DNA from 3 places in the Cytobacillus mangrovibacter genome. Region 1 is predicted to be linked to each of the others. Evidence: riboswitches for the same ligand, from Rfam matches in the RefSeq annotation. Region 1 holds a riboswitch; each other region holds the start of a gene.
What was found. A riboswitch is a leader RNA that binds a small molecule or an ion and turns the genes downstream of it on or off. The one in region 1 is predicted to bind lysine.

Region 1 (6,515 bases):
AGTATTTTTCCCCTTTATAAATGGCACCATTGATATCTTGAGCGGCTTTCGCAAAGACAGGAGCTGTTGCCTGTCCGCCAAAGAACTCATCTTCATTCGTCTTAAATTCATCCATTTCATAAACAGATGGTGCAGATGGGAACAATCCCTTTTCCTGGAATGACTTCAATTGATTATCAGGAGAAACTAACCATTGGACAAATTCATACGCTTCCTTCGCATTCTTTGTTTCCTTTGGAATAGCGATAAAAGAGCCGCCCCAGTTTGCAGCAAATTCTGATGGCAATGTTGCCACTTTCCATTTACCGGTTGCTTCGGTTGCATTGCCTTCCATCCAGCCTTTCAACCAGCCTGCACCTAACTCTGCTGCGAATTCCCCTTTATTTACTGCATTGGCCCATTCAGGTGACCACATTTCGAATTTTCCTACAATGCCTAACTCATTTAATTTAACTGCATAGTCATAAGCATTTTTAACCGCATTTCCGTTCTCTTCAAGAATTAATTCTCCTTCAGGATTAAGGAAGGTTTCTTGTGCGGCATCTAAATAAGCCCTAAAGGCCATTTCAATACTATCAATAAAAGGTTTACCCGTTTGTTCCTTTACCTTTAAACCAGCTTCTTCAAATGCCTTTGGTGAATTAATTAAATTCGCTACTTCCTCTGGATCAGTCGGCAGACCTGCTTCTTCAAATACATCCACACGATAGTATAAAGCTTTCGGTCCAATATCCGTTGGTAAACCAATTAAGAAATCTCCATCATTGTTTTCACCAGTATTCCATTTCCAATCCAAGTATTGATCTTTAATATCCTTTGCACCAAGGTCATATAAGTTTTCAAAACGATCTTGTGCTACCTTAAAACGATCTAACTGGTCAATTTCTAACATCGAAATATCTGGGGCACCGCTTCCAGCTGATAATGCTGTAAATAGTGCATCATGGTGCTCCGCCGTTTCAGCTGCTCTTACTTTTATTTTGACATTCGGATTTTCTAGTTCGTATGCTTTAGCTAAATCTTCATATCCAGTAGCACCAAACGTCCAAAAATCCAAAGTAACTTGCTTATCTCCTTTTTCAACATCATCAGAAGACGACTTTTCATTATCATTACAGGCTGCTAATGTAAATGCTAGGGCTGTCGATAATCCTACCGCGACCAGTTTTTTCAAGCTTCTCACTTTTCATTCCCCCCACTTTTTTTTTAGCCATTAATTATTTTCCATTTAAATACTCCGCTGAAATAATTATTTTCCCTTTTTTTGTATCATTCACCTTCTTTTTTTGAAATTTGATTCTTAAAACTAAATTATTGCAAGATAACTCGGAAACCGATTTCTAAACTTCGGGAGAAATCTAGTCTTTTCTATGGAGGAAACCGCTTTCAATACAGATTATAAACCTAATATTCAGAAAAATCAATGATTTTATAGAAACCGGTTTCCATAATTTCTTTTAAAATTCTACAAAAAACTCCATTTGGCTCATGCTTTTCTCTCTGGTTTCCTCCATAAAAAAAAGCACGCTGGCTGCGTGCAATAGAATTAATTTGATAAATCGCAATCCTTTAACGGGATCCATTTTGTCTTTTTCGTAAATTTGTAACCAAGCCATAAAATAAGGAATAAAGGCAGTCCTATATAAGAAACCACTATACCGTTCCAATCAATATGATCCCCCATAAAGGCTGAATAGTTTTGTCCTAATACGACGAAGCCACAAACTGCGAAGGCGAAAATAGGGCCAAATGGAAATAACTTTGCTTTGTATGGTAAAAGGCTTAAGTCTTTTCCTTGGGCAACAAATGCCCGTCGGAATCGATAGTGACAAATGGCGATTCCAAGCCATGCAATAAATCCTGACATTCCTGAAGCATTTAGTAGCCAAACATAGACAGTGCCGTCACCAAATAATGAAGCCAAGAAAGCAAGTGTTCCGACTAATGATGTTGCAATCAAAGCATTTACAGGAACACCTCTTTTATTTAATTTTCCAAGAAACTTAGGTGCTTTTCCTTCACGTGCTAAATCCCAAAGCATACGTGTGGAAGCATACATTCCTGAGTTACCGGCAGATAGCACGGCTGTTAAGATCACTGCATTCATTACGGAAGCAGCAAAGGCAATTCCTGCCTTTTGGAAAACGATTGTGAATGGGCTAACCGTTACATCACTGCTTGCAAGATTCCCATTTGTATACGGAATAATTAAACTAATTACTAAAATTGCTAGCACATAGAATAAAAGGATGCGCCAAAATACTGATTTTACAGCCTTAGGAATTGATTTACCAGGATCCTCGGTTTCACCCGCTGCTACACCTAGCAACTCTGTGCCTTGGAAAGAGAAACCCGCTGCCATAAATATCCCAAGCATTGCCATAAAGCCACCATGGAACGGTGCATCTCCAACCGTAAAGTTCTTTAAGCCAATTACCTGACCACCCATGATTCCGAAAATCATTAAAGTACCAACAATAATGAAGATGATTACAGTAACGACTTTAATTAAGGAGAACCAATATTCTGCTTCACCAAAACCTTTTACAGATAGAAAATTTAATAAAAACATGATTACTAAGAAAAGCGCACTCCATATAATAGAAGGCGTATCTGGGAACCAAAATTTCATAATCATGGTAACAGCTGATAGTTCTGCTGCAATAGTTATCGCCCAGTTATACCAATAGTTCCAGCCAAGAGCAAATCCGAGTGACGGGTCAACAAACTTGGCGGCATATGTGCTAAAGCTCCCTGCAACAGGCATGTAGGCGCCCATTTCCGCAAGACTCGTCATTAAGAAATAGACCATAATCCCAATCACAAGATAGGAAAGGAGAGCTCCTCCGGGACCAGCAGAGTGGATTGCTCCGCCGCTGGCGAGAAAAAGGCCTGTTCCAATAGTTCCGCCTAAAGAAATCATGGTTAAGTGACGTGTTTTTAAACTGCGTTTTAAGCCGGTAGTTTCTTTATTGGAAGAAACTGTACCAGTGCTAAAATTATCTTTTCTTTCATCAAATGTTCTCATTGCTTTTACTCCTTTTCATCAGTTTTTCTAGCACATAGTCTTCAATGAAGACCCATTAGCTTTTCTAATTTGGAAGGAGTTTGGAATAAAAAATGTCACCGAAGTAGAATCAGGTGACATTATCAATAGCCCGCATCATACCTTCCGAAAGATAGCCCAACACGAATGGCTGGTAGGACCAATCGTGACAGTTCTGTTCCTATTTGGAGACAGCCCCAGCATGCTTAACCAGAGAGACAAGCACACTTCGGCAGCTTTTCCTTTCAAACGGAGTCAAGTGATGTCTCTGCATCTCGTCCGCCTTACTAATAAAAACTGCGACCTCTACCTCATCGGTTGATGAGGATTTATTATATTAAATTATTACGTTACTAACTTTATAATACTATTTTACAATAGTCAATATCTCGTTGTTTTACCCTATTCCGATATGCCGTTTTAATGGGGATAGTTATCATTTACCAATTAAATAGAATATAAAATAAAGCAAAATACTTTCTAAGTAAAATTTATTGTTAATGGTTGATCATTCTTCTACGTATAAAGCTTGAGCACTCGAATTAAGAAATTAAACATGTCCATTATCACTGTACCTGTCATCAAAGGAGGAAAAGCGGAAATTTCCATGGACTTCCTCCCCATTCCTAAGAGGAGTCTGGTATTAAGGGGAGAATAATCTAATATAGTGATAAAAGAATAAACTTATAGAAAGGTGTGACGAATTGAAAAGGCTATTTTTACCCTTACTTATCTTAATCTCGAGTGCATTATATATTTTTATCATTCCAGATGCGCCACTTCTTCTCAATCTTCCATTTAAGCTAATTCCGATGTGGTTAATCATTACTTATGCTTTTATACAATTTAGAGGAAAAGGCTCTAGCACTAGCTGGATTATTTTAACTGGATTAGTATTTTGTATGTTTGGGGATGGTTTACTTCATTGGTTCCTGATTGGGCTATCTGCCTTTTTAATAGGCCATATTTTTTATCTCATTGGATTTTTTAAGGAGTGGCAATTTTCCCTCATCCGCGTTTTATCGATTATTCCTATCGGTTTCTATGCTATCTTTATTGGTCATATTCTTACCGAATCTCTAATCGAAAATGGAAATAGCGCTTTATTCATTCCAGTTTGTTTATATACGATCATCATATCAACGATGGCCTGGTCTGCCATTATGACCGGCAATAAATGGGCAATTACAGGGAGTATCTTATTCGTTATCTCTGATTCGATCTTAGCGTGGAATCGGTTTGTTTCCGACATCCCTTATTCATCTGTCCTAATCATGACCACCTATTACACAGCCCAATTTTTTATAGCCCGTAGTTTAAAATTCTTTCAAAAGGGGTCTAATTCTTTATATTAGGCCTTTTCTCAATTAATTTAAGAGCAGTTGCTGCACGAAGTATATATTCCCCTTTTCACTCCTGCCATTAATGTAAACAGCCATCGGGTCAAACATCCAAAAAAAAATCAGAGCCTAAGCCCTGATTCATTTTTTCAAAGAAATAATAGACTGTTAAATCTTTGTTAGCACAATACCAACTAGCGCGGAAATAACCCCGATGACCTGATATATTCTGAGCCTTTCTTTATATAACCAACAGCTGCTGAGAACGACAACTAAACAACTTAAACTTACAATCGGGAAGACAATACTTGCTACTCCAGCGTTAAGAGCAAAAAAATAGCTGCTATAACCTATAACACTAATACATCCAATAATGGCACCAAATTTCAACTCTGTACGCTGCCATTTTTCCTTCATAATAATACTATTAATAATCAAATAAGTTGCACCGCCTCCATACATACAAACAAGCGTATTAATGGAATCAATATGTAAATGTGAAGATGTTTTCATAAGCACACCGAGTACACCAAACGATACAACCGATAATAAAATGCGGTACATCCACGGCCTATAATCCAATTTAACACCATTACCTGGTACATATTGGATGATAGCTGCAGAAGCAAGCATAATAATAATGCCACTCCACTGAATGAGCGTAATATGCTCGTGGAAAATAAGTGCCGCACTAAGTATAGGAATAACCGTATTTGTACTGATAAGTGGTGACGTTAAACTTGCAGGTCCCTTCTCAAACGCCTTTGACATTTGAATATTACCGTTTGCATTCAATATTCCGATGACCACACCTAGTACAATGGTTAATCCATTAAATGCTGCAAACCCTTCGACTGCTCCATAGCCAAGCATTAACAAGAATGCAATAAGATAAAAGAAAAATTGCATATGTACCTTTGATAGTCCTTTTCCTGACGTAACCTTAAAAATCAAATTATTAATCCCAAAGCAAAGCATCGTTAGAACGGCAGCTACAATCCACATTAAACAATCCTTCTCTCTCTTTAATAGAATCATTTTAATATAGATTTCAAGTACTTCAAATAGTTTTTATTATTATTTTTCTATTCATTTATATAACCTAATTCTTAGACAAAAACCTCCCTTCCATCAATGGCTTTGACGGAAGGGAGGTTTTTTTGGCGAACAATAGAATGATACATTGAGTTAACTGCTGTTTCACATGGAACATGTCAATTAATGACTTATTCATTATAATTCTTAGGCATACTAATCATCGATTTAAATAAGTCCCCATCGATTTGAATGATAAATTTCCCTTTCTGTATATCAATGAGGCTTTTCGCAATAGAAAGGCCCAACCCACTGCCTTGGCTAGATCTGGATTCATCGCCTCTTTTAAAGCGCTCCATTAATTCATCAGCTGAAATATTTAATTCATAAGCTGAAATATTCTTAAAGGTAATAAGGATTTCGTTTCCTAAATCTTCAATATTGATATACACCCTTGACCCTTTAAGAGCATACTTAAAGATATTAGATAATACGTTTTCAATAGACCTCCATAACAATTTCCCATCAGCTGTCACATAGACTTTATCATTTGGATGATTGAACCTAAATTCTAAACCCAGCTCTTCAATCTTTTCACTTACTTCTCCAAGCCCCTGTGCAATTAATGATACAATATCAATCTTCTCGAGTTGGACCGGAATATTTCCGCTGGAAGCCTTAGCAGCTTCAAATAAATCGTCTGTTAGGAACTTTAGTCTTTTAGACTTTTGATCCAGTACCTCGGTATATTCTGCTATCTTTGCCAGGTCCTTTTCATTTTTTAGTAAATCGACATATGTGATAATCGAAGTTAATGGTGTTCGAATGTCATGAGATACATTGGTGATGAGTTCTGTTTTTAACCGCTCACTTTTTAGTTCATTATCGACTGCATTTTTCAACCCATCGGTAATGCTGTTTATATTGGCAGCTAAGCTTGCAAACTCACCCTTTCCAACAATATCAATGCTGTGATGGATTTCTCCATTTTTTATTCTTTCTACTCCATCTTTTATTGCCTTAAAGGACTTAACTTTCTTTAAGGCAAACCAGGCAGCCGCCCCTATGGTTATCGGGAACATAAAAAAGGTTAA
Region 2 (6,515 bases), on a different contig from region 1:
AACCTTAGATTTGAAGACTTGCTTCCCATCTTTATGTTCTAAAACAGTCGCTGATTTAATTGGGTTGTGTAGTTCGTCAACAGTAACAATACCAGTTACAAGCGCTAAATCTTTAGTAGCTGCTAGAGCATCCTTAATTTTCGTTGCATCCGATGTACTGCCAGCACGCTTCATTGCATCTGCTAAGAAGTAAACTGAATCATAGCCAAGTGCATTAAATGCATCAGGCGACTTTCCATCATACTTTTCAGAGAAACTAGTTACAAATTTTTGAATCGTTTCATCTGGATCTTGTGCTGAGTAATGATTTGTTAAGAATGTGTTATTTAAAGCATCTGCACCAGCTAAATCAACAAGAATTGGTGAATCCCAACCATCAGCTCCCATAAATGGAACATCAATACCCATTTCACGAGCTTGCTTAATAATTAAGCCTACTTCTTCATAATAACCAGGGATAAAGATAAACTCTGGATTTGCAGATTTAATACGTGTTAATGTCGAACGGAAGTCCGTATCTTTTGCCACATAAGATTCTTCTGATACAACTTTTCCACCTGCACCTTCAAACGTTTCCTTAAATGAAGCTGCAAGGCCTTTTGCATAGTCACTCGCATTATCTGCATAGATAGCTGCATTTTTCACTTTTAAATCTCCAGAAGCGAAATTAGCTGCAACTGTTCCTTGGAATGGGTCAATGAAAGAAGTACGGAAAACAAATTCATTCACATCTCCATTTGTTCCAACTGTTACGTTCGGGCTCGTACCAGATGGTGATAATAGAATCGTTTTATTAGAATTAGCAATTTCAGCCTGTGCTACTGAATTTCCACTAGTAGCCGCACCAATAATAGCCGTTACTTTATCTTGGTTTGTTAATTTAATCGCTGCGTTCGTTGCTTCTGCAGCATCAGATTTATTATCTACTTTGATAATTTCGATTTTCTTTCCATCTACTCCGCCACTATTGTTGATTTCTTCAACAGCAAGCTCAATCCCTGCCGCTATCCCTTGTCCATATGAAGCAACAGGACCTGAAAGCTCAAGGTTCGCACCTATTTTAATGGTATCTCCACCACTAGAACCTTTTGAGCCTTCTGTACCAGCTTTTTCCCCACCGCCGCAGCCAGCTAATAATCCAGCTGCCAATGTTGAAGCCATAAGTACTGAAGTAATCTTTTTCTTAAAAAACATCCCTAATCCCCCTTTGTCTGATTGTTCCGATAATTAAAAGCGTAATCTTGCATTTGTATCTGGTTATACGCAGGCCCACACTCTCTCATAACCTTTTCAAATAGCCCGACCATACTCCTAACTTTCTGAAACAAAATGTAAAATATGATATTTTCTAACTACTTGCTCTAATCTAAAAATAGTATAATATTTTTAGAGTTATCTGTCAAAACAATATTTTAGCAAGATTATAATTTTTCAAAATATTTATTCTTTACAATTACATTAGAATTATTTTTTCTTCTATTATTTTTTTACTATCAAAACATTTGAAAAGGCTCTCTCAACATGAGAAAGCCTTTTCCTTTATATTATTTATGTCTCCTGCCAGTCCACTTTTGAAATTCTGCCAGCTATTATAGCAAAAAGAATAAGTAGAAGTGCAACTGCTAAGAGAGCAAGAACCGTACTGCCCGTAAATCCAATCACTAAATAGCCAATTCCTGCAATTATAGCTGAGGTCACAGCATATGGAATCTGCGTCATTACATGATCCATCAAATTACATCCTGCACCAGTCGCTGAAAGGATGGTTGTATCGGATATCGGTGAACAATGGTCACCAAATACAGCACCAGCTAACACGGCTGCTAAAGCCGGCAATAAGAGACTTACATCTGTTGCGGCTGCAATATCCCCAGCAATCGGAAGGAGTATTCCAAAAGAGCCCCATGATGTTCCTGTACTGAATGCCATAATACAAGCGATAACAAAAAGGATAAACGGCAGAAATGAAGAATTTAAATTTGTGCTATCTGCAATGCCAGCTAAATACTTTCCTGTTTCTAAACGTCCGATTAAATCAGCAATAGCCCAAGCAAATAAAAGGATATACACAGCTGGAAGCATCGACTTTGTCCCTGCCCAAACTCCTTTTCCTAAGACATTCCCGTTTACAGCTTTTAATATAACCACTTGACGGATAAAAAAGCCTAAAGTTACGATTAACCCGAGAAGCCCGCCTAGAATCAATGACTTGGTAACATCCGTATATTCAAAAATAGCTAGGATCGTTTTTTCCTCAGCCGCTTCATAGCCTGTCCAAAGCATTGTCCCAACTGTTCCAACAATTAGGGCAACAATCGGCCATACTAAATCCCCAACAGTTCCTTTTGAACTAGTCGGCAAATCCTCTTTCAATTCTCCTGCAGCTGGCTTTGAAGGATCTGTAACCAGTCCTTCCTTTACAGCACGCAGTTCATGCACTCTCATCGGTCCAATTTCCACATTTCTGAAAGCAACAATGAACACCATTGCCAAAGTGGCCCAAACATATAAGTTCATCGGAATTATTTGCATAAATGCAGAGAATGCGGAGTAATCTGTTATATTATGTGTTGCTAGAATCGTTCCGATTAACGCAATGATTGAAGCACCCCAGCTAGACACAGGTGAAACAACACATATAGGTGCTGAAGTTGAATCAATCAAATAAGCTAACTTCGCTCTTGATACCTTCTGACGATCAGTGATTGGCTTTGAGATTTGACCAACTGCAAGCGCATTAAAATAATCATCGATAAAAATGATAATACCTAAGACGGCTGTAACGATTTGTGCACCTATTCGGGATTTCACTCGCTTGATTGCCCATTCACCAAACGCTCGGCTTCCCCCAGAAATAGAAATAAAAGATGTAATAATCCCTAGTATGATTAAGAATAAAAGGATATAAATATTCGAGTAATTCATTTCCCCATCTGATACAAAGATGCCTTTTACCGAATCATAGATGGTACTTATGGTGCCTGTTATACTAAACTCTGCTAGTAATAGAGAGGCTGATACGATTCCTACACCTAAGGATATCAAAACCTTCCGTGTAAATATGACCATGATAATCGCCAAAAATGGCGGGATTAGTGAAAAAATGGTATTTTCCATTTTTGTTCCTCCTCTTAATTAGTATGAGATATACGTTTGAATACTAATCCTTTATTTAGAGGGAATTGATAATAATAGAAGAAAAATAAAAAAAGAATAACGATAGAGATTGTCTACCATTACTCTTTATTAAGTAATTAGATTCTCCATCACGTCCTGTAGCTCCCCAATATGAAGGAAATCAAGCACTTGGCCTCCATAATGATAGTGTTACCCTTATTCAAAGTAACCCCAACAAATTATTGTTGACACAATTCATTTGCTTCGGCAAAATTCCCTTTTAGCTGTAATCACTGTTGTCATCCTCACACAGCTTACTCTTGAATTCCGCGCCTCTACCCCATCGGATATGATAAGGTTTATTTAATTGTATATTACTATATCAGAATAACAGAATGCTGATAAGCTATTGTCATTAAGTATAATAAATACTTTTTATGAAGTTCCTCTTTATTATTGACAATTCTTGTTAACATTTCTGCTATCTAAAAAGTTGTGTCACAAGCAGTCACAACAATATTTAACTCTATTTTCAAGTCTAACTCATATGGCTCTACCTGTTCACCATCATGCTCCATAATTCGAATAATAGGCCGGTCACCTAGACCTGTATTTTGCCCAGAAACAATTCCCTTTCGGCCATCACTCAGTTCAACTGTTATCCCAACCGGGTAAATAGCAACAGCATAGCGGAAAGCTTCAACAACTTGCTTCTCAAACAATGTTCCTGAACCTGCATAAAGAATCTCTAATCCTTCATGCGGAAGCATCGCTTTCCGATACACACGATTGGAAGTTACCGCATCAAATACATCCGCCACAGCTATGATTTTTCCGAAATAATGAATATCCTTTCCTGAAATCCCTCTTGGATATCCTGATCCATTAATCCGTTCATGGTGCTGATAGGCACAATGAGCAACCAATAAGGGAATCGTTTGTACCTTCCTCAATATTTGAAAACCTGCCTCAGCATGTTCTTTTATCGCAATATACTCTTCTTCCGTTAATCTTCCCGGCTTTAACAATACATCTAAAGGTACTTTCAACTTTCCAATATCATGAAAAATGGCTCCTAAACCAAGGGTTTCAAGCTCCTTTGGTGAAAGCTTCAGCTCCATTCCGATCGCTAAAGAATAGAGCGTCACATTTAAGGAATGGGTAAATATATAATTATCGTAGGAAAAAGCATCAGAAAGCAGATTTATTAATTCCTTATCCTCCGCTAATTCAGCCATTAAAAAACGGATCAATTCTGATAGACGCCTCGAAGCTTTTTCAACAACGAAAGAATTGGTTAAGTTAGCATCCTTTTGAATTTCAAGGAAAATCGAATTAATTGTTTGAATCGCTTCCCTGCGAACTGGATCTGAAAGAGTGCTCTTGTATTGAATATCTTCTGTTTGATTATCTTTTATAAAGATATAACTAATACCCAAAGCTTGAAGACGCTGAATCATTCCTTCCTTCAGCACTACACCTTCGTTTAGTAATATTTGTCCTGTTTCATTATAAATAGCTCTAGCAAGAATTGTATCGACCTCTACAGATGTTGTTGTCACTAATCTCATAAATTACTCCTATACAATTTCCGTAGTTTTTTCATTTTCGTATTCATAAATAATCACCTTTATCCATCATACCTTTTTTCGCCAATAAGTGACAGATGCCACTGCCACTTTGTCGAAAAATATTGACAGTTTATTCATTTAAAGAATTTAGTAAGAATAAAAAAGGCAGCCGGAATGAACTTTCCGGCATGCCTTTTATATCATTTTAAGAAGGGCCTCTTTTCCTATCATACCTTTATGAATCCCTAACGATTCTGCTTCATAGGTAACAGATTCTAATGGTGCCTCCAGAAGCTGTTCGATCGTTTTTACACCCACAGCTCTGCCGGCAATTACTTTGCGATCCTTTAACTTCTCATTTAGCAACGCAACATCTAGGGCACCACACATGATATATCCTTTATCACTTGTTACAACAAGTAAATTGGTTTTTGGCAATTCCACCGAGACACACAGGAATGTATGGCCCTTTATATCAATCGGCTTTAAATCAATCATGATCTTACACTCCTTTCCTACCCACTACAAACTATGCTAGTGACTAAAAAAGCGTGTAATATCACCAAGCCTACTTTTATATTTCAAGTATCATATTCGTTGGCCCTACATGGATAGGCATTAAAACAATTCCAATTGTCTAGGGGCAAGATCGGTATATTCAAGATTCAACATTTGGATAAGTTGCTTGGCATTATCAGCAGCATCTCCGCCAGAATTATTGTTAAAAACTACATACACCTTCTTACATGCTTCATCTAACTTCTTCAAGTACTCTGCCCACTCAGCAAGCTCCTTGTCATTGTATCTATAAAGATAACGCACTTCTCTCCAGTTAGGGGCATTCTTCTTTTGCCAGCCATGTACATTCCGCCCATGAAATCTTACTAATACCTTTTCCGTATTGGCTGGTTCAAGCACAATCGGTATCGAACCTGCTCCTGCCTGCGGCTCATCACAAATAGTATGAATCCAGCCTTCATCCTTTATAAATTGGATCGTTTTTTCCTTATACTCTGGTTTATACCATGACTGGTGGCGGAATTCTATCGCACAAGGAAGTTCTCCCATTTGCTCCTTACACCAACGCAAATAATCTACATTCTTTCTTCTACAATCAAACCAAGGCGGAAATTGAAAAAGAACCATCGCCAACTTATTTTGATATGGTTCCAATGAATCCTTACATGCAGCAAACATCTCACCTTTATCTTTATAAGGGATCTCTCCTCTTTCATGACCTGTCATTCCCTGATAAGCCTTCACTATAAATTGAAAATTATCTGGAGTCTGCTCTACCCAGCTTTCTGCATTTTGTTTTGACTGGACTGCATAAAAGGAGGCATCTACTTCAACAGTTGGAAAATGACTAGCATATGTCATTAATTTATTCCGTTTAGCATCGGGATGAGTATAAAGGGTATGATGGTCCCCCCATCCAGTTACTCCAATTAATATCATGAAACACACCTCTATTTGGAAGGTTTACATTTATATTGTAACAAGAAAAAGGCCATTAGCCAAAAGAGGAATGGACTTATTGTATGTACAAGCGCATGAGGCAAAGACTATGTGAATTTGCAGTATTCCATGGAATATATCTGCTACGGGAAAGGAACAATTGTGGGCTTGGAAATAAAACTGTTTCATTGAAAACGTCTATGGGACATAGGCCGGGGGCGGGGAAAGATAATTGTCTCATAGAACACAACTATGGGACATGACAAGGGGATTGGTAATAAAATTGTCGCATAAAACAAATCTATGGGACATAAACCGAGGCGTGAAAAGAAAATTGTCCCATAGAGTAGATCTATGGGACAACAACTG
Region 3 (6,515 bases), on a different contig from region 1:
GCCAAATGCTGCTTGAACGCGAGTTTGCCATACATGCCATGTGATAAATACTAGTGTAATAACACCCGATATACGTTGAATCATGAACATCCAGTTACGGAAAAAGCCAAATCTGCTCGTATTATTCTTAGCCGTAAAAGCAATGTAAAGGCCATAAATTGCATGAAATAATAAAGGCAAGAAAATTACAAAAGTCTCTAATAAAGTTCGGAACGGAAGATGTTCCATGAAACCTGCCGCTTTATTAAACGACTCTTCTCCTCCTGTTGCAAAATGATTCACTACTAGATGCTGAATTAAGAACAAGCCAACAGGAATGACACCAAGCAATGAATGCAGTCTGCGATTAAAAAACTCACGATTACCCGCCATGTTTTACCCCCCTAGTTTTTGAAGATGTTGAGGTTTCACTTTCCACTTTTATAAGCATTATGTATACAAATGTTCCACCTAAACATCACGATAAAAATAGTACTGCATATTCTTACAATTATGTGACATGTCCATTTTACTCCCAACATAATATAGCGTCAAGGAAACGATTACATAAAGTGTTCATAAAAGAGAAAATTATTAAAATATATTGGTATTACTTAAATAAAAGAAAAAACCTTATATTTCAATAGACTTCTAGGTTTTCCACATATACTAAAATAACAATAATTTCCTCTAAGAAAAATAACCTTTTTCCATGATTGGGTGACTAAAATTCAACAGTTTTGTATATAATAGAAGAATAATAGAAAGTGGGGAATACAGCTTGGGCGAATCAGCAATAGATGCAATTAAATATGAAAATACAACTGAATCAGTTCCACTATTTGGTTATGAACTTATTCGGGAAGTGCTTTTGCATGAACTATTAGGCAATGATACACCGGAAATCTTATACTGGGCAGGCAAAAGACTTGCTCGTAAATACCCAATGGACACTCTGAATGAAGTAGTTGAGTTTTTTCAGAAATCCGCTTGGGGAGATTTATCGATTGTGAAGGAATCCAAAAATGAAATGGAACTTGAATTGTTCAGCCCTATAATAAAAATGCGATGCAGTCAAAACAATCCATGTACTTTTCAACTGGAAGCTGGATTTATTGCCGAGCAAATAGAGAGTCAAAAAGAAGTCATTTGTGAAGCATTTGAGCACCCTAATAAAAAAAAGGGAAAGATCCATTTTACTGTTAAATGGGATAAGAAGGACAGTATTCTTCCATAAGTAACAAAGAAAAAAGCTTCAACCATATGATGGTTTGAAGCTTTTTTCTTTACCTTTAAGGTGTAACTAAGGTGCCCGAAAGTTTAAAAGCATGGTGCAGCACTTCAACTGCATGCAGCATTTTGGCATGTTCTACCACTGTGGATACTTTAATTTCGGAGGTGCTGACCATTTTCACTTCAATATCATTGGATGCTAATACCGCAAACATTTCAGCTGCGACCCCTGGATTGGATGCCATTCCTGAACCAACAATTGATACCTTAGCAAGTCCAGATTCTGACTCAATTCGTTCATAATTTAACTTTTCCTTGCTGTTCTCCAATACCTTGATTGTATCTTCCAGGTCTTCGTTTTTTATTGAAAAGGATAAATTGGTTAATTGATCTGCTAATATACTATGAATGATAATATCGACGTTAATATGACTTTCTGCTAGTTTTGAAAAAATAACAGAAAGACCTGTTAAGGAGTTCGGTAAACCGATAACAGTTACTCTTGTAATGTCCTCCTCAAAAGCCACTCCCCGCACAACTAAGTTTTGTTCCATTGTTACTTCCTCCTCGATAATCGTCCCAGCTTCTCTTTCAATACTAGAGCGGACTTCTAGCTGAATTTGATAATTTTTAGCAAACTCTACTGCCCTTGGGTGCAGAACTCCAGCACCTAAATGGGCTAGCTCCAGCATCTCATCATAAGATACCGCCAAAAGCTTTCTAGCATCTTTCACATAGCGCGGGTCTGTTGTAAATACACCAGTTACATCTGTGTATATTTCACATTTATCAGCTTGTAATGCTGCTGCTAATGCGACAGCCGTTGTGTCAGATCCACCTCGCCCCAAGGTTGAAATCGCCCCATCTTCTGTTATTCCTTGGAAGCCTGCTACAACAACAATCCTTCCCTGCTTTAACTCACTATCTATTCTTTCTGTATTCATGCCGATAATTCGTGCATTGCCATGAACGGGCTCTGTTATGATTCCAGCCTGCCATCCAGTAAGCGAAACAGCCGGATAGCCTCTATCAGCTAATGCCATGGCTACTAATGAAATCGTGATTTGTTCCCCTGTTGTTAAAAGCATGTCCATTTCTCTTCTATTTGGGCGTATGGATATTCCTTTTGCAAGGTCAACGAGATGGTCTGTTGATTTCCCCATTGCTGAAACAACTACGACTACATCGTTTCCTTTCTCCTTTTCTTCGATCACTCGAGTGGCTACATTTTGAATCTTCTCCGCGTCTCCAACGGATGTTCCACCAAATTTCTGCACGATTAATCCCATGATTTTCCCTCTTCCTACCCTTTTCGGTTAATCTTTTGAAGTCTCACGCAACCATTTTCAAGTGCACATCTGATTTTTAACACAAAAAAACAGCAACGAGAAACTATCTCATTGCTGTGGGATTAACGTACAAAAGAAGCATACGCACACACAGTGAGATAGCTCTCCAAGTCATTTTCAACTTGACAATCTTGCATTTATTCAATACAAAACCAGCAAAGAAAGTGATGAGACTTTCTTCACTTCGGCAAACATTCCCTTTCAAAGCTTTTCATTGAAGCTCATTCTTCTCCAAGCTTTTACTTTTGAAGTTCGCACCTCTACCTTCACTTTAGAGGAAGTTCAAAGGGTTGGTTCCTTTAAACTTACTTTAATACTATAAAGTGATATTTAATTTTTCAGTAATTATAGCATATTCATTTTTTTCAAACAATCTATTCCTGTAATTTTTTTATTAGTTCTTTTGCGACATTTAATGGAATCCCGATATTTGTGAACTCCTCAATAGGTGCATCCTTCATTTTCTTAATAGATCCAAACGTTTTTAATAGCTGCTTCTTCCTCTTTTCTCCAATTCCCGGGATATCATCAAGCACAGATTGAAATGCATTCTTCCCACGCAATTGTCGGTGGAAGGTGATGGCAAAGCGATGCACTTCATCTTGAATTCTTTGCAATAAATAGAACTCTTGGCTGTTTCTTGCAAGTGGAATCATTTCTAGTGGCTTCCCGTAGAGCAGCTGAGATGTCCGATGCTTTTCATCTTTTACAAGTCCAGATATAGGGATATCAAGACTCAGTTCATTCTCTAGTACATCTCTTACCGTTTCTACATGCCCTTTTCCCCCATCAATTATGATTAAATCCGGAAGAGGCAAACCTTCTTTTAGAACCCGAGTGTACCTCCTTCGGACAACCTCCCGCATAGAGTCATAATCATCAGGACCTTGTACAGATTTTATTTTATATTTGCGGTATTCCCTTTTCTCTGGTTTACCATCAATAAAGACAATCATCGCAGATACTGGATCCGTTCCTTGAATATTCGAGTTATCAAATGCTTCGATTCGATGGGGTGTATATATTCCAAGCTGCTGACCTAAATTTTCAATTGCTTTAATTGTTCTTTCTTCATCACGCTCGATTAAAGAAAACTTTTCCTGTAGAGCAATCTTTGCATTTTTATATGCCAGCTTAACGAGATCCTTTTTCTGTCCACGCTGAGGCTTTAGAACCTTTACCCCTAAGAATTCTTCAGCCATTTCAGCATTTACTGAATCAGGAACCAATATTTCACGCGGTTTAAAATGGTTTTCCTTTAAATAGAACTGGCCAAGAAAAGTCAATATTTCATCATCTGGCTCATCATGGATTGGAAACATCGATACATCACGCTCGATCAATTTCCCCTGTCTAATAAAGAAAACCTGCACACACATCCAACCCTTATCTACAGCATATCCAAATACATCCCGATCTGTTAAATCAGTTGAAGTGATCTTTTGCTTCTCCATTGTCGTATCAATATGGGCAATTTTGTCGCGAAACTCTTTTGCCCTTTCAAAATCTAGCTCTTCAGCCGCGGCTGTCATCTTTTCAGTTAAATCTTTCTTAATCTCCTTGTAACCTCCATTAAGAAAGCGAGTAATTTCATCAACCATTTTTTTATATTCCTGCTCACTTACATCGTTAACACAAGGGGCAAGACATTGTCCTAAGTGGTAGTAAAGACAAACACGATCAGGTAAGGTCGAACATTTTCTTAGTGGATAAATTTTGTCCAGCAGCTTTTTTGTCTCATTTGCAGCCTGCACATTGGGATAGGGTCCAAAATATTTCCCTTTATCTTTTTTTACTTTTCGCGTTGTGATTAGGCGCGGGTGCCTCTCTGCAGTTAACTTAATAAATGGATAGCTCTTATCATCCTTTAGCATAATATTGTACTTCGGATCATATTTTTTTATTAAATTCATTTCGAGAATTAAAGCTTCCATATTGGAGGAAGTAACAATGTACTCCAGGTCTTCAATTTCATTGACAAGCCTTAATGTTTTTCCATCATGTGAACCTGTAAAGTACGATCGGACTCTGTTTTTTAATACTTTTGCCTTACCAACATATATAATCGTCCCTTGACGATCCTTCATTAAATAACAGCCTGGCTGATCTGGCAAAAGCATGAGTTTATTTTTTATGATTTCATTCATGGATGTCACCTCCCTAAGCTCCACTCTATCCTATTTTGATCATACAAAAATCCCCGACTTAAATAAAGCCGAGGATTTCTTCAATTAGCTATTTTCTAATTAGGCATGTTTATTTAATAGTTCTGCAAGTGCTTCTTTTGGCTGGAAGCCAACAACTTTATCTACTACTTCGCCATCTTTAAAAACAAGTAAAGTAGGGATGCTCATTACACCATACTTTGCTGATGTTTCTTGGTTTTCATCTACATCAAGCTTTACAATCTTAACTTTATCGCCTACTTCAGAATCAAGCTCTTCTAATACAGGAGCGATCATTTTGCAAGGTCCGCACCATGGTGCCCAGAAATCTGCAAGAACTACGCCTGAACCTGTTTCATTAGAAAAATTTTGATCTGTTACATTTGTAATTGCCATATTATTTGCCTCCTAAATTTCAACTCAAAATCTAACGACAGTATATCATTAGTTTATGTAGTGAAGCTACCAATTTGCTTCACTTTGTAATTTCCCCTTCATTTCTTTTAGCTATGCATGAAGGGCATTAACACTTAAAGCTGTTTGACTAAGCAATCATGAAAACGAGCGGCTATTCGCCGCTCGTTTGATTATTATGCATTTACAACTAATTTTCTAAACTCTTCTGTTAACATTGGCACGACTTCGAATAAATCTCCTACAATGCCGTAATCAGCTACTTTAAAGATATTAGCTTCTGGATCTTTATTGATTGCAACAATTACTTTAGAGTTAGACATACCTGCAAGATGCTGAATCGCTCCTGAAATCCCACATGCAATATAAAGGTCAGGTGTAACTACTTTTCCTGTTTGGCCAATCTGCAGTGAATAATCACAATAATCGGCATCACATGCACCACGAGAAGCGCCTACTGCTCCATTTAGAACTTTTGCAAGTTCCTTTAATGGTTCAAAACCTTCTTCACTTTTCACACCACGTCCACCAGCAATAACTACTTTCGCTTCAGAGAGATCTACTCCCTCACTTGCTTTGCGGACAACTTCTTTAATAATTGTGCGAAGATCTTTAACATCAACAGATAAAGAAGATATATCACCAGTTCTAGACTCGTCTTTTGCTAATGGACTGATGTTATTCGGACGAATAGTAGCAAATACTAATCCATCTGTGACAATTTTCTTCTCAAATGCTTTACCAGAATAGATTGGTCGTGTGAATACTAGATTTCCGCCAACTTCCTCTAAACCTGTAACGTCAGAAATTAATCCAGATGCTAGTTTCGCTGCTACTTTAGGAGCTAAGTCCTTACCTAATGAAGTATGGCCTAGTATAAGACCCTCTGGGCTTTCTGCATCAACGACTGCCATTAATGCCTGTGAGAATCCGTCAGGAGTATACTGCTTTAAATTTTCATTTTCAACTGTAACTACACGATCTGCACCATAGTGAATTAATTCTCCTGCTAAAGCGTTTACAGAATCGCCAATTAAAACACCGACAACTTCTCCGCCTTCAGCCGCTGTTTTTGCTGCTGCTACTGCTTCAAAGGAAACATTACGTAATGATCCATCACGGACTTCACCTAATACTAATACTTTTCTAGCCATTATGTTTTACCCCCTGCGTTATTTTAGAGATTAGAGGTCAGAGGTTGGATTAGTGTCAATCGGCAAATGACCGATTGCTTTTATTTATTACCGACAGCTCTACCTACCAAAATTTCAGTTTATATCGTTCTTCCTTGAATATCGTCTTTTATCGATCAAACAACTTTCGCTTCTGTATGAAGTAGGCTAACAAGTTCTTTTACTTGATCAGCTATCTCGCC

Region 2: another riboswitch for lysine. It lies ahead of ACFYKT_RS09995 (Na+/H+ antiporter NhaC family protein); the one in region 1 lies ahead of ACFYKT_RS15325 (amino acid permease).
Region 3: another riboswitch for lysine. It lies ahead of ACFYKT_RS11410 (aspartate kinase); the one in region 1 lies ahead of ACFYKT_RS15325 (amino acid permease).

Annotation. Positions count from the first base shown of each region.
Region 1 is NZ_JBIACJ010000008.1:79,508-86,022, reverse strand. It holds gene ACFYKT_RS15330 (ABC transporter substrate-binding protein) at 1-1,183, opposite strand, end outside; gene ACFYKT_RS15325 (amino acid permease) at 1,547-3,028, opposite strand; lysine riboswitch at 3,173-3,363, opposite strand; gene ACFYKT_RS15320 (lysoplasmalogenase) at 3,751-4,401, shown strand; gene ACFYKT_RS15315 (DMT family transporter) at 4,555-5,391, opposite strand; gene ACFYKT_RS15310 (HAMP domain-containing sensor histidine kinase) at 5,613-6,515, opposite strand, start outside.
Region 2 is NZ_JBIACJ010000004.1:297,478-303,992, reverse strand. It holds gene ACFYKT_RS10000 (ABC transporter substrate-binding protein) at 1-1,194, opposite strand, end outside; gene ACFYKT_RS09995 (Na+/H+ antiporter NhaC family protein) at 1,549-3,117, opposite strand; lysine riboswitch at 3,269-3,463, opposite strand; gene ACFYKT_RS09990 (HD-GYP domain-containing protein) at 3,603-4,688, opposite strand; gene ACFYKT_RS09985 (YunC family protein) at 4,884-5,186, opposite strand; gene ACFYKT_RS09980 (DUF72 domain-containing protein) at 5,307-6,146, opposite strand.
Region 3 is NZ_JBIACJ010000005.1:220,163-226,677, forward strand. It holds gene ACFYKT_RS11400 (succinate dehydrogenase cytochrome b558 subunit) at 1-372, opposite strand, end outside; gene ACFYKT_RS11405 (YslB family protein) at 761-1,216, shown strand; gene ACFYKT_RS11410 (aspartate kinase) at 1,272-2,501, opposite strand; lysine riboswitch at 2,653-2,832, opposite strand; gene uvrC (excinuclease ABC subunit UvrC) at 2,936-4,708, opposite strand; gene trxA (thioredoxin) at 4,808-5,122, opposite strand; gene ACFYKT_RS11425 (electron transfer flavoprotein subunit alpha/FixB family protein) at 5,317-6,294, opposite strand; gene ACFYKT_RS11430 (electron transfer flavoprotein subunit beta/FixA family protein) at 6,450-6,515, opposite strand, start outside.